DNA from 3 places in the Erwinia sp. E_sp_B01_1 genome. Region 3 is predicted to be linked to each of the others. Evidence: predicted binding sites of a transcription regulator. Region 3 holds the regulator's gene; each other region holds the start of a gene.

Region 1 (3,278 bases), 2.2 Mb from region 3:
TTTCGCACGATCGCTGGGTAACGGTACTGGTACCGGAAAGTAACGAAGCGGATCTTAAGAAGTCGATTGAATTTTACCGCGCGCTGCGGCCAGATGTGGTACTGATGGGCACCACTGCCAGCCATCTTGCCTGGCAGGAGGTGGATATGCGTCAATGGCTGACACTGCTGGATGAAGCGGAGAATTCACCGCTGGATCTACGCCAGCGGTTCAGTGAGTAACGATCAAAGCGTTTTTGTCAGGTAAAAGCGTTGATGAACACGGGGATAATTGTCGGGCATAAACTTCCTGAGTGGGGGTTGCTGTAACGATCGCTTCCATTGTTTATCTCCATGCCTGAAATGTCGGGGAAACTCAGGATTCCAGATTGCCGGAGGCATCGGTTCGTTGCAGTTCCACCGTGCTGTTAACGCGTTCGCTGCTGCGACTGCAGGAGACCAGTTTCGGCTCGCCATCGTAGGAGAAGAAGACTTCCTCATCCGATTTATTCACCACCATCTGATCGCCATTTCTGAACAAAATGATCGAGACTTTATCGCCGTTTTTGGTTTCAGATCGCTGATGACCCGCTGCTATCTGAAAATGATCGCCCGGCCACATCAGGGTCGTCAGCCCATATTGCGCTTTGGTCACGGTCATGGTCTGTCGACCCGGACAGGTTATCTGAAATTTAGTGTTCAGGTCAGACGTAGTGGTGTTTGCGTGAGCAGGAAAAATGGCGCTGGCAAGCAGACTTGCAGCGGCGATAATGCGGAACATGGGCAGATTCTCCGGACAGTACTCTCTGATTTCATTGACTATATAGTCAAAAGACTATCACATGAAGCTGCCCATGTTTGCCTTAAGTGTTACGAAATATCCCGGTCTTTCAGTTATTCAGGTCACTCATCTCTTTGATCTGGTCCTGATTTACCGCCTGTTGCCTGCCGTTTTCATCGGTATAAACCACCATGCCGGTGGCTTTATCAACCTGCGGCTTGCCCTGCACCACTTTCGTGCTGCCATCTTTCATTTGCAGGACATGGTTATCTGCACAGCCTGCCAGTAGCAGCCCCCCGGTTAACAGTACCAGTGCATACGCTGTTTTTTTCATCTTAAGCTCCTTGATTGGGTTCAACAATGGCAGTGTAGCCCAGGCTTCAGGTCTGTTTTGACGATTATTGCGTGATAACCTGACAGGCTTCACACACTGGCCGTTAAACCTCTGTTTTCAGTTTACGCCCGAAAGCGAAATTTCCATTGAAGATTGCCGACAATACCTGTATTTTTATACAGCATTTATAACCAGGATAAAACCATGTTTGTTGAACTGATTTACGATAAGCGTAACGTCGCAGGATTACCCAATGCCCAGGAGCTGATCCTGAACGAACTGGAGAAGCGAATTCAGCGCGTGTTTCCTCAAGCGGAAGTGAAAGTAAAACCGATGCAGGCCAACGGCGTGAAAACCGATGCCAGTAAAAGTGATAAATCGGTCATGCTGAGAATTATTGAAGAGATGTTCGATGAAGCGGATCAGTGGCTGGTATCTGAAGAATTTTGAACTAAAGCAGGGTTAATCAATGAAATATTTGAACCTGATCGGCCAGGGCTCCGGTTCTGGCGTTGCATTCCGCTCACAACGTGCCAGACTTAATGCAATAAGTTTCCCTGGTGTTGGCCCGTTATGATTCGCTCTGCGGGCATTTTTTTGCTCTTATTTCTGCACGATGCGGGTAATTCAACCCTGAATTCGCACTCCTGACCTTCCGCTGGTCTCTTTCAGACAGGGCTTTCTCGCCTGGCCTGCTGGTCATGCCACTCAACAGACTATTTCGCCCGTTGAGCAATTTCCGCATACAACAATTCATAGACTTTAGCCGCATGGGCAGAGCTATCCCGCAGCATCTGGATCGCATCTTCCAGCGTCTCGGGTTCCATTTGCCCTACAATTCGCCAGCCTAAAGCGATATTTTTTGCTTCTTCAAGCCGGTTGGGATTTTGATCAACACTTGCCGCTTCTGACACAGAATTCTCCTGATTTGAGATTTGGCCCTATTTTACGGACCATCGCTCCGCCATCTCAACCCTGTTTTTGCAGCGGAATGTGAATTTGCCCGTTTTTTAGGGTTTTCTGCGCAAAAAGACGCTTTTTCAGGCCAATCCGGAAAATTGCCGGGCAAAATACAGATTAGTCCTGGTAATGAAACTGCACTATTCCATTGTTTAAACCTGACTGCCAGAGGTTTAAGGTAAAAAAAAGCATAAATTATGTAAATAAAAAAAAACCGCCCTGAGAAGGCGGTTTAGGTTAGCTAGCTACTTTTTAGCTGAAGTAGGGAAATTTACGATCCGTCCCGTTAACGTTGAGCGTGATATACCCTGTTGCCGCAGTGCTGACAGGCGCTACAGCTTCAGAAGTTGCCAGCGTGACGACCCCTTTTTCATTCGCCCCTATTCCCGCCAGGCCATTGTGTAAACTTAAGCGAGCATTAGGCGTGACGGTGCCAAGCGTGGTTTCATCTGTCACCTCAGTCAGATCCGGTGTAAATAAGGAACACTCTCCCGATTCGAACCGGGTTGGTCCTGTGGATCGCAGGTTAAACATAGTATCCCCGCTGCCCGCCTTGAGTTTGACCCACACATCAGCACCATTCTGATAATTTCGCTGATATTTAACGTCCAGGATAGCGGTAAGGCCACGGTGGAACATATCTGCCCAGACGGCAGTGGCACAACGCTGAAGATTCAGATAAGTCACCCCGGATGACACAGACTGGACCGGACTGGCGGCCGTCCCTGAAGGATTAGCCGTCGAGAGTTTACTGACAATCTCTAACGTCCATTGCTGATTCACTTTCGGGAACACGAACTTACCAATGCGGAACCATTTGTCAGTATCCGAGGTATTAGTCATCTTGTAGCCTGAATACCATCCAGCCTTCATCGAACCGGTCATGGTGGTACCGAAATTTTCATCACGACGCCAGCCCGTCTCATACCCTGACAGCCAGCGTCCTGCGGCATTCTCCAGATCGACCTTCGACCCAGCCTGCAAATTAAGCTGCCGCATCTGCACGCGGCTGTTATTGAGCAGCAGGGGATTACCGCAGTCCTCCACGCTCAGCGCATCAATCAGCCACTGACCATTGCTCAGATCGCCAGGATAGCGGGTGTGCTCAATCCAGACGTTACGAATCAGCCCCTGCGTCATTCTGGGCATCATCAGGGTGGCATCCCCGTAGCCGAACTGGAAATTCGCATTCGACAGTTCAATGGCGGTGGCGTGATCCCAGACG
Region 2 (3,278 bases), 1.4 Mb from region 3:
TAGCTGCGGGTGCGCAGGCTCTGACAACCTCAAGCCGCGATACTTTTATCGCCCTGCTGAACAGTACGCCAAACGGCGTTATTCGTAACTCTGACGTCATGAAAGGCGTGGTGGAAACCTCACTGAACGTCGGTGTGGTCTCCATGAAGGAAGATGAAGCGAAGATCAACTGTCTGATCCGTTCACTGATCGACAGCGGTAAAGCGTCCGTGGTGGAAATGCTGACCGCATTAAGCGACCTGGCCGGGGCAAAAAGCCTGGCAAAAGGTGACTACCCTGGCTGGCAGCCGGATGCTTCTTCTCCGGTAATGGCGCTGGTGGGTGAAACCTATAAAAAGCTGTTTGGTAAAACCCCGAACATTCAGGTGATCCACGCGGGTCTGGAGTGTGGTCTGTTCAAAAAGCCCTATCCTGAAATGGATATGGTCTCTATCGGACCGACCATCACCGGGCCACACTCTCCGGATGAGCAGGTACATATCGAAAGCGTTGGCCTGTACTGGAAACTGCTGACAGCGCTGCTTAAAGCTATTCCGGCTAAGTAAGACGACAGGGGCGGACATTCAGCCGGGTAACTGGCAGGCTGTCCGCCCTGATTTCAGCGGCTTATTGCGGATGCCTCTCTCCCCTGCCAGTATTAACAGCTTACAGGCCCAGCAGCAGCTGCCTTTCCAGTTGCGGATTCAGTAAGGTGACATGCAGCCCCACCAGCCTGACTCCCCGTCCGTCCCGCCGTTCTTCCCAGGTTTTTCTCGCTACAGCGATCAGGTCTTCTTTATTCAGCTCCGGCCAGACGTGCTCCTGAGTGGTTTGCTGAAAATCATTGAATTTCAGCTTCACCCCCTGTCGTGCTATTTGCCGGTCGGGTTTGATTTTGGTCAGACGCCGTTCCAGCTCCTCAAAGAGATAGTCGATGATCTCCAGACAGGCTTCCCAGCTGTGAATATCTTCCGAGAGCGTGCGTTCCACCCCCAGCGATTTGCGTAACCGCTCGGTCACCACTTCCCGCTCATCAATGCCGTTCGAACGTTCCCAAATCACCCGGCCAAATTTTCCGAAGCGCTTAAGCAAGGCGGCCAGATCGGTTTTTTGCACGTCCGCACAGGTATAGAGGCCCATCTCTTCGAGTTTTTTTGCCGTGACCTTGCCCACACCGGGGATTTTTGCCAGAGGAAGCGTCAGTAAGAACTGCGGCAGCGTGTCGGGCGTAATCACAAACTGACCATCCGGCTTATTTAAATCCGAGGCTATTTTTGCCACGAATTTAACTGGAGCAATGCCGGCAGAAGCAGTGAGATTCAGTTCGCGGGAGATGGTCTGGCGGATTTCACGGGCCATCAGCGTGGCCGAGCCGTGACAATGCGGACTGTCAGTGACATCCAGATAGGCTTCATCAAGCGAGAGGGGTTCAATCAGGCTGGTGTAACGCGAGAAGATTTCACGAATATGGCCACTGGCTTCTTTATACGCCTCGAAGCGGCCAGGCACCACTTTCAGGTGCGGGCAAAGCTTCAGCGCCATTGCCGTAGACATGGCGCTGTGAACGCCAAATTTGCGGGCGGGATAGTTAGCGGTGCTGATCACCCCTCGCTTCAGATGGCTGCCGCCGATGGCGATCGGGATATCGCGCAGACTGGGATCGTCGCGCATTTCCACTGCTGCGAAAAAGCAGTCCATATCAACGTGAATGATCTTTCGCATATCCCCCCCGGATGCACTGGATAAGTATACAGTCAATTAAACCGAATTCAATATGCGTTTTTGCACGCAAAGCGCAGCGGCAAGGGGCTGCCGGGAGTTTTCTTTCCGGATTTATTGCCTGTCCACTTGATAAAAAAATAGACAATGCTAATGTGGCGCTGCGATAGCGGATAATTCCGGGATTGCAAGTAACAGCGTCTTTTGACGCAGCATCCACCCCTCTTTTTCAAGGGCACCAGAATGGGCAAAATCGCACTCCTGTTTGCGATGTTTTTACTGCCAGCCGTCGTCTTCGCCAGCGTACCTACCACTCCGGTACTTCCGCTCGCGCCGGTAAGCAAAGAGTTAAAGAAACAGTTACTCGGCACCCCCGTGTATATCCAGATCTTTAAAGAAGAACGTACGCTTGAACTTTATGGCAAGATCGGTAACGACTACCGTCTGCTGGACAGCTACCGCATCTGTAATTTTTCAGGTGGCTTAGGGCCTAAACGTCGTCAGGGCGATTTCAAAAGTCCGGAAGGATTTTACAGCGTGGGCCTTTCCCAGCTGAAGCCTGACAGCCGTTTCTATCGTGCTATCAACGTCGGTTTTCCTAACGAATACGATCGCCAGCAGGGTTATGAAGGCAAATACCTGATGATCCACGGCAGCTGCGTGTCGATTGGCTGCTATGCGATGACCGATACCTATATCGAAGAGATTTATCACTATGTGGAAGCCGCGCTGCGTAACGGCCAGTCACGCGTGGAAGTCAGTATTTATCCGTTCCGCATGACCGACAGCAATCTGCAGCGTCATCGCAACTCGGTTTATTACAGCTTCTGGCAGCAACTGCAGCCAGGCTATGCGCAGTTTGTGCAGAACCGGCTGCCTCCGTCGGTCATTGTCAACGACGGGCATTACGTGCTGAACAATCCTGGTTCCCTGATCGGCACGCCAGCACCCGGATCAGCGCTCGCGCTCACCGAGACAAAATAGCGCCCAGTCACCTGGTTCAATCTTGTTCCAGGTTTCATTGCCCGTCAGGGGCTGGGTGGCGATCACCGTGACCACGTCGTTCGGCGTGGTCTGCTTCTGAAAATCAATCTCAACGTCCTGATCCAGCAGCGTGGCTTTGCCAAACGGGGCCCGGCGGGTGATCCAGAACAGATTGGTGGAGCAGAACGCCATCAGATAGCGCCCGTCCGACAGCAGCATATTGAATACCCCTTTCTCACGCAGTTCCGCCGCCAGTTCAGCAATATAACGAAACACCGCAGGCCAGTTACCCGGCGTGCGGGGATAGCGCGTGGTGAGCTTGTGCAGCAGCCAGCAAAATGCCTGTTCACTGTCCGTTTCACCAACGGGGCGGAACTGCCCGGTGTCCATGCCACGATAGCCTTTCAACTGTCCGTTATGCGCGTAAGTCCAGTTACGTCCCCATACCTCACGGGTAAAGGGATGCGTATTTTCCAGCGACACTTCCCCCCGGTTGGCCTGACGGATATGCGCCACCACCGAACAGGACTTGATAGGGTAATCCTGCACCAGCCGCGCTATCGGTGAGTTAAAACTCGGCTGAGGATCTTTAAATG
Region 3 (3,278 bases):
CCGGCTTCGTCTTTATTCATCTTGTCACTCCTCGACCTTAGGTTTACACAGTGGTAGTAGTATCGTCTCAGCAATGCACTTAGCAGCAACATAAAACGCTGCTTAACTGCTGAACGTACAGGTAATTGTAGTAGAAGGTGGAGGATTTGCTCGCGAATGGAAAATTTTACACCCTATTTGCAGCAAAAGTGACAACGCTTATATGAAAAAAGTCTGTAAGATCAGAAGATAACGAAGCGGCAACCTCAACGTAACTAAATATTTCAGCCAGCAAACCAGCTGTTGTTCTGCCAGTGACGCCGCCAGAGCCACCACAGCGACAGGCCGCGCAATATCAGGAACACCGTTACGGCCAGCCATAACCCGTGGTTGCCAAGCACCGGCACGGTAAACAGCGTCAGCCCGTATCCGGCGGCCGCCACAACCATGCCGTTACGCATTTCACTGGCTCTTGTGGCACCGATAAACATGCCATCAAGCAGATAACACCATACGCCGCACACCGGCAGCACAATTTGCCAGAACAGATAGCTGTCGGCCTGCTGCTGTAACTCCGGTAGAGAAGTGAGTAAGGCAACGATATGTGTGCCACCCAATGCGTAAATGGCTGAGAAGAGTAACGCGACCAGCCCGGCCTGCCGACAGGCGGCATGCCATACCAGCAGCAATTTGCTGGCATCTCTGGCACCGAAGGCTTCCCCGGAGCAGGCCTCCACCGCGTAGGCGAAGCCATCCAGCGCATAGGCTGTGAAGGTCAGGAACATTAACAGGACCGCGTTCACGGCCACGATTTCGCCCCCCAGCCGCGCTCCGAAGATGGTCAGCGAGACAAAACAGAGTTGCAGCAGTAAAGAGCGAAGCATGATGTCGCGGTTCAGCCGCAGCAAACGCCCGAAATTGCCCCGCCATGCGTTTTTAAACAGGGAAAATGAAATCCCCCTCAGCTTTATTACCCGCCAGACCATCACCAGACCGATGAAAAACGTGGCGTACTCTGCTATCACCGTTGCTGCTGCTGCGCCCTGCACGCCCCAGTTCAGACCGATAACAAACCACAAATCCAGCACAATATTGACCAGGTTCCCCACTACCAGCAGGATCACCGGCGCACGAGCGTACTGAACGCCCAGTAGCCAGCCAAGCAGCACCAGGTTTGCCAGGGTAGCGGGCGCGCTTAACCAGCGGATGTGCATAAACAGGGAAGCCTGATGCAAAACATCCGCATCGCCGCCGACGATCGACAGCGCCAGTGAGTTGAGGGGGGATTTGAGCAGAATAAACAGCAGGCCAGCGATCAGCGCAATACAGAGAGGTTGCATCAGCGCGCGGGCAAGAGCAGGTTTGTCTTTGGCACCAAAAGCCTGAGCAGTCAGCCCGGTGGTGCTCATCCGCAGGAACAGCAGCAGCATAAAGAGGAAGCTGGTTGCGGTAGTGCCGACGGCAACGCCGCCCAGATAGGTGGGACTGTCAAGATGGCCGATGACCGCCGTATCCACCAGCCCGAGCAGCGGGACGGTGATATTCGACAGGATCATTGGCAGCGCCAGCCGCCAGAGGTTTTTATCTGAGTGAGAGAAGAACCGCATGGCCATCCACTGTGCGACGGGCTTAAAGCCGTGCCGCAGGCACCGGAAGCAGGTACCACGGCAATAAAAACGCGCCGCCGGGGCCGCGCGTCCGGGTCAGGCTGTTACAGCCAGTTGCCGTTGCGGATCACCCCGACGGCCAGACCTTCAATCGACAGCGTCTGCTGACGGAGATCCACCACAATCGGCTGAAACTCGCTGTTTTCAGGCAGCAGATGCACAATATTGCCCTGCTTTTTCAGACGCTTTACCGTGACTTCATCATCAATGCGCGCAACCACTACCTGACCATTACGCACATCCTGAGTTTTATGCACGGCAAGCAGGTCGCCATCCATAATACCGATATCTTTCATCGACATTCCGCTGACGCGCAGCAGGAAATCGGCGCCAGGCTTGAACAATTCAGGATCGACCTGATAGTGTCCTTCGATATGCTGTTCTGCGAGCAGAGGCTCACCGGCTGCCACGCGGCCAATCAGCGGCAGGCCGTCTTCCTCTTCCATCATCAGACGGATACCCCTGGAGGCTCCGGAGACAATCTCAATCACGCCTTTACGCGCCAGCGCCTTCAGGTGCTCTTCAGCCGCATTCGGGGAACGGAAACCGAGCTGTGTGGCGATTTCTGCCCGCGTCGGTGGCATACCGGTCTGGTTAATGTGGGCGCGTATCAGGTCATAAACCTGCTGCTGCCGTGCCGTTAGTGCTTTCATCCCGCCCCCTGGTTGTTTATACAGTCGACTGTGAGTATATACAGGTATTTCCAGGATGAAAACCTAAAGATGCGTAAAAAATAGCGGTATGTGACAAAGGGAAGAAAAGGCCGCCATCAGCGCAGCAGCAGCATCGCCCAGACAAAAACGGCCAGTAAAATGGTGATTAATACGGCGGCAGAGCCCATATCCTTGGCACGCCCCGATAAAGGGTGAAATTCGCTGCCGATACGATCCACCACGGCTTCCAGGGCACTGTTAAGAATTTCAACGATGATGACCAGCACGACAGACCCGATGAGCAGCACGCGGGTAACAGCATCCACATCCAGCCAGCAGGCCACAACAACCGCCACAATAGCGGCCACGGCTTCCTGACGAAATGCCGCTTCGTTCTGCCACGCTGCGCGTATTCCTTTCCATGAATAGCCTGCGGCTTTGAAAATACGGGTCAGTCCGGTGACGTTATTTGCCATAATGAGGGAACCCTTTGTGATGTTTACCGTCAATGTCTGGGTGGCGCACATTTTGCAACACCACAGATCTCACTGGCGCTTTCTGGTATGCTTGCGGCGCTTTGCTAACAAGAGGCTTCATGTTATCTATGTCAGGTTGGCGTAACTTATATTATAACTTATTGAATTTTCCAGTTAAATTACTGGTAAAAAGTAAAGCGATCCCCGCTGAGCCGGTCGTTGAGCTGGCGCTGGATACATCGCGCCCCATTATGTATGTGCTGCCTTATGATTCAAAGGCCGATCTTCTGGCGCTGCGTGAACAATGCCGCAAACAGGATCTTCCCGATCCCTTAGATCCGCTGGAAATCGACGGCACTGTGCTGCCTCGTCATGTGTTTATCCATGATGGCCCGCGCGTCTTCCCCTATTTCGTGCCAAATCTGGAATCTGTAAAACTGTTCCATGAATATCTGGACCTTCATCGCAGCAACCCTCTGCTTGATGTGCAGATGGTGCCGGTG

What was found. The regulator LexA, encoded in region 3, represses DNA repair genes until DNA is damaged. The targets are predictions, from matches to a motif close to TNCTGTATGTACATACAGNA.
Region 1: VRC33_RS09025 (DinI-like family protein) is a predicted target of LexA. The motif match lies at 1,258-1,277, and genes of this name have one in related genera.
Region 2: dinB (DNA polymerase IV) is a predicted target of LexA. The motif match lies at 1,716-1,735, and genes of this name have one in related genera.

What each region holds. Positions count from the first base shown of each region.
Region 1 is NZ_CP142208.1:1,855,379-1,858,656, reverse strand. It holds gene VRC33_RS09040 (MBL fold metallo-hydrolase) at 1-221, shown strand, start outside; gene VRC33_RS09035 (hypothetical protein) at 355-759, opposite strand; gene VRC33_RS09030 (YgdI/YgdR family lipoprotein) at 869-1,093, opposite strand; gene VRC33_RS09025 (DinI-like family protein) at 1,298-1,543, shown strand; gene VRC33_RS09020 (hypothetical protein) at 1,810-2,007, opposite strand; gene VRC33_RS09015 (amylovoran biosynthesis protein AmsF) at 2,306-3,278, opposite strand, start outside.
Region 2 is NZ_CP142208.1:1,033,614-1,036,891, reverse strand. It holds gene pepD (beta-Ala-His dipeptidase) at 1-545, shown strand, start outside; gene dinB (DNA polymerase IV) at 646-1,701, opposite strand; gene dpaA (peptidoglycan meso-diaminopimelic acid protein amidase) at 1,942-2,682, shown strand; gene VRC33_RS04885 (class II glutamine amidotransferase) at 2,653-3,278, opposite strand, start outside.
Region 3 is NZ_CP142208.1:4,414,049-4,417,326, forward strand. It holds gene VRC33_RS20510 (CsbD family protein) at 1-20, opposite strand, end outside; gene dinF (MATE family efflux transporter DinF) at 264-1,586, opposite strand; gene lexA (transcriptional repressor LexA) at 1,691-2,299, opposite strand; gene VRC33_RS20525 (diacylglycerol kinase) at 2,416-2,775, opposite strand; partial or broken gene plsB (glycerol-3-phosphate 1-O-acyltransferase PlsB) at 2,904-3,278, shown strand, end outside.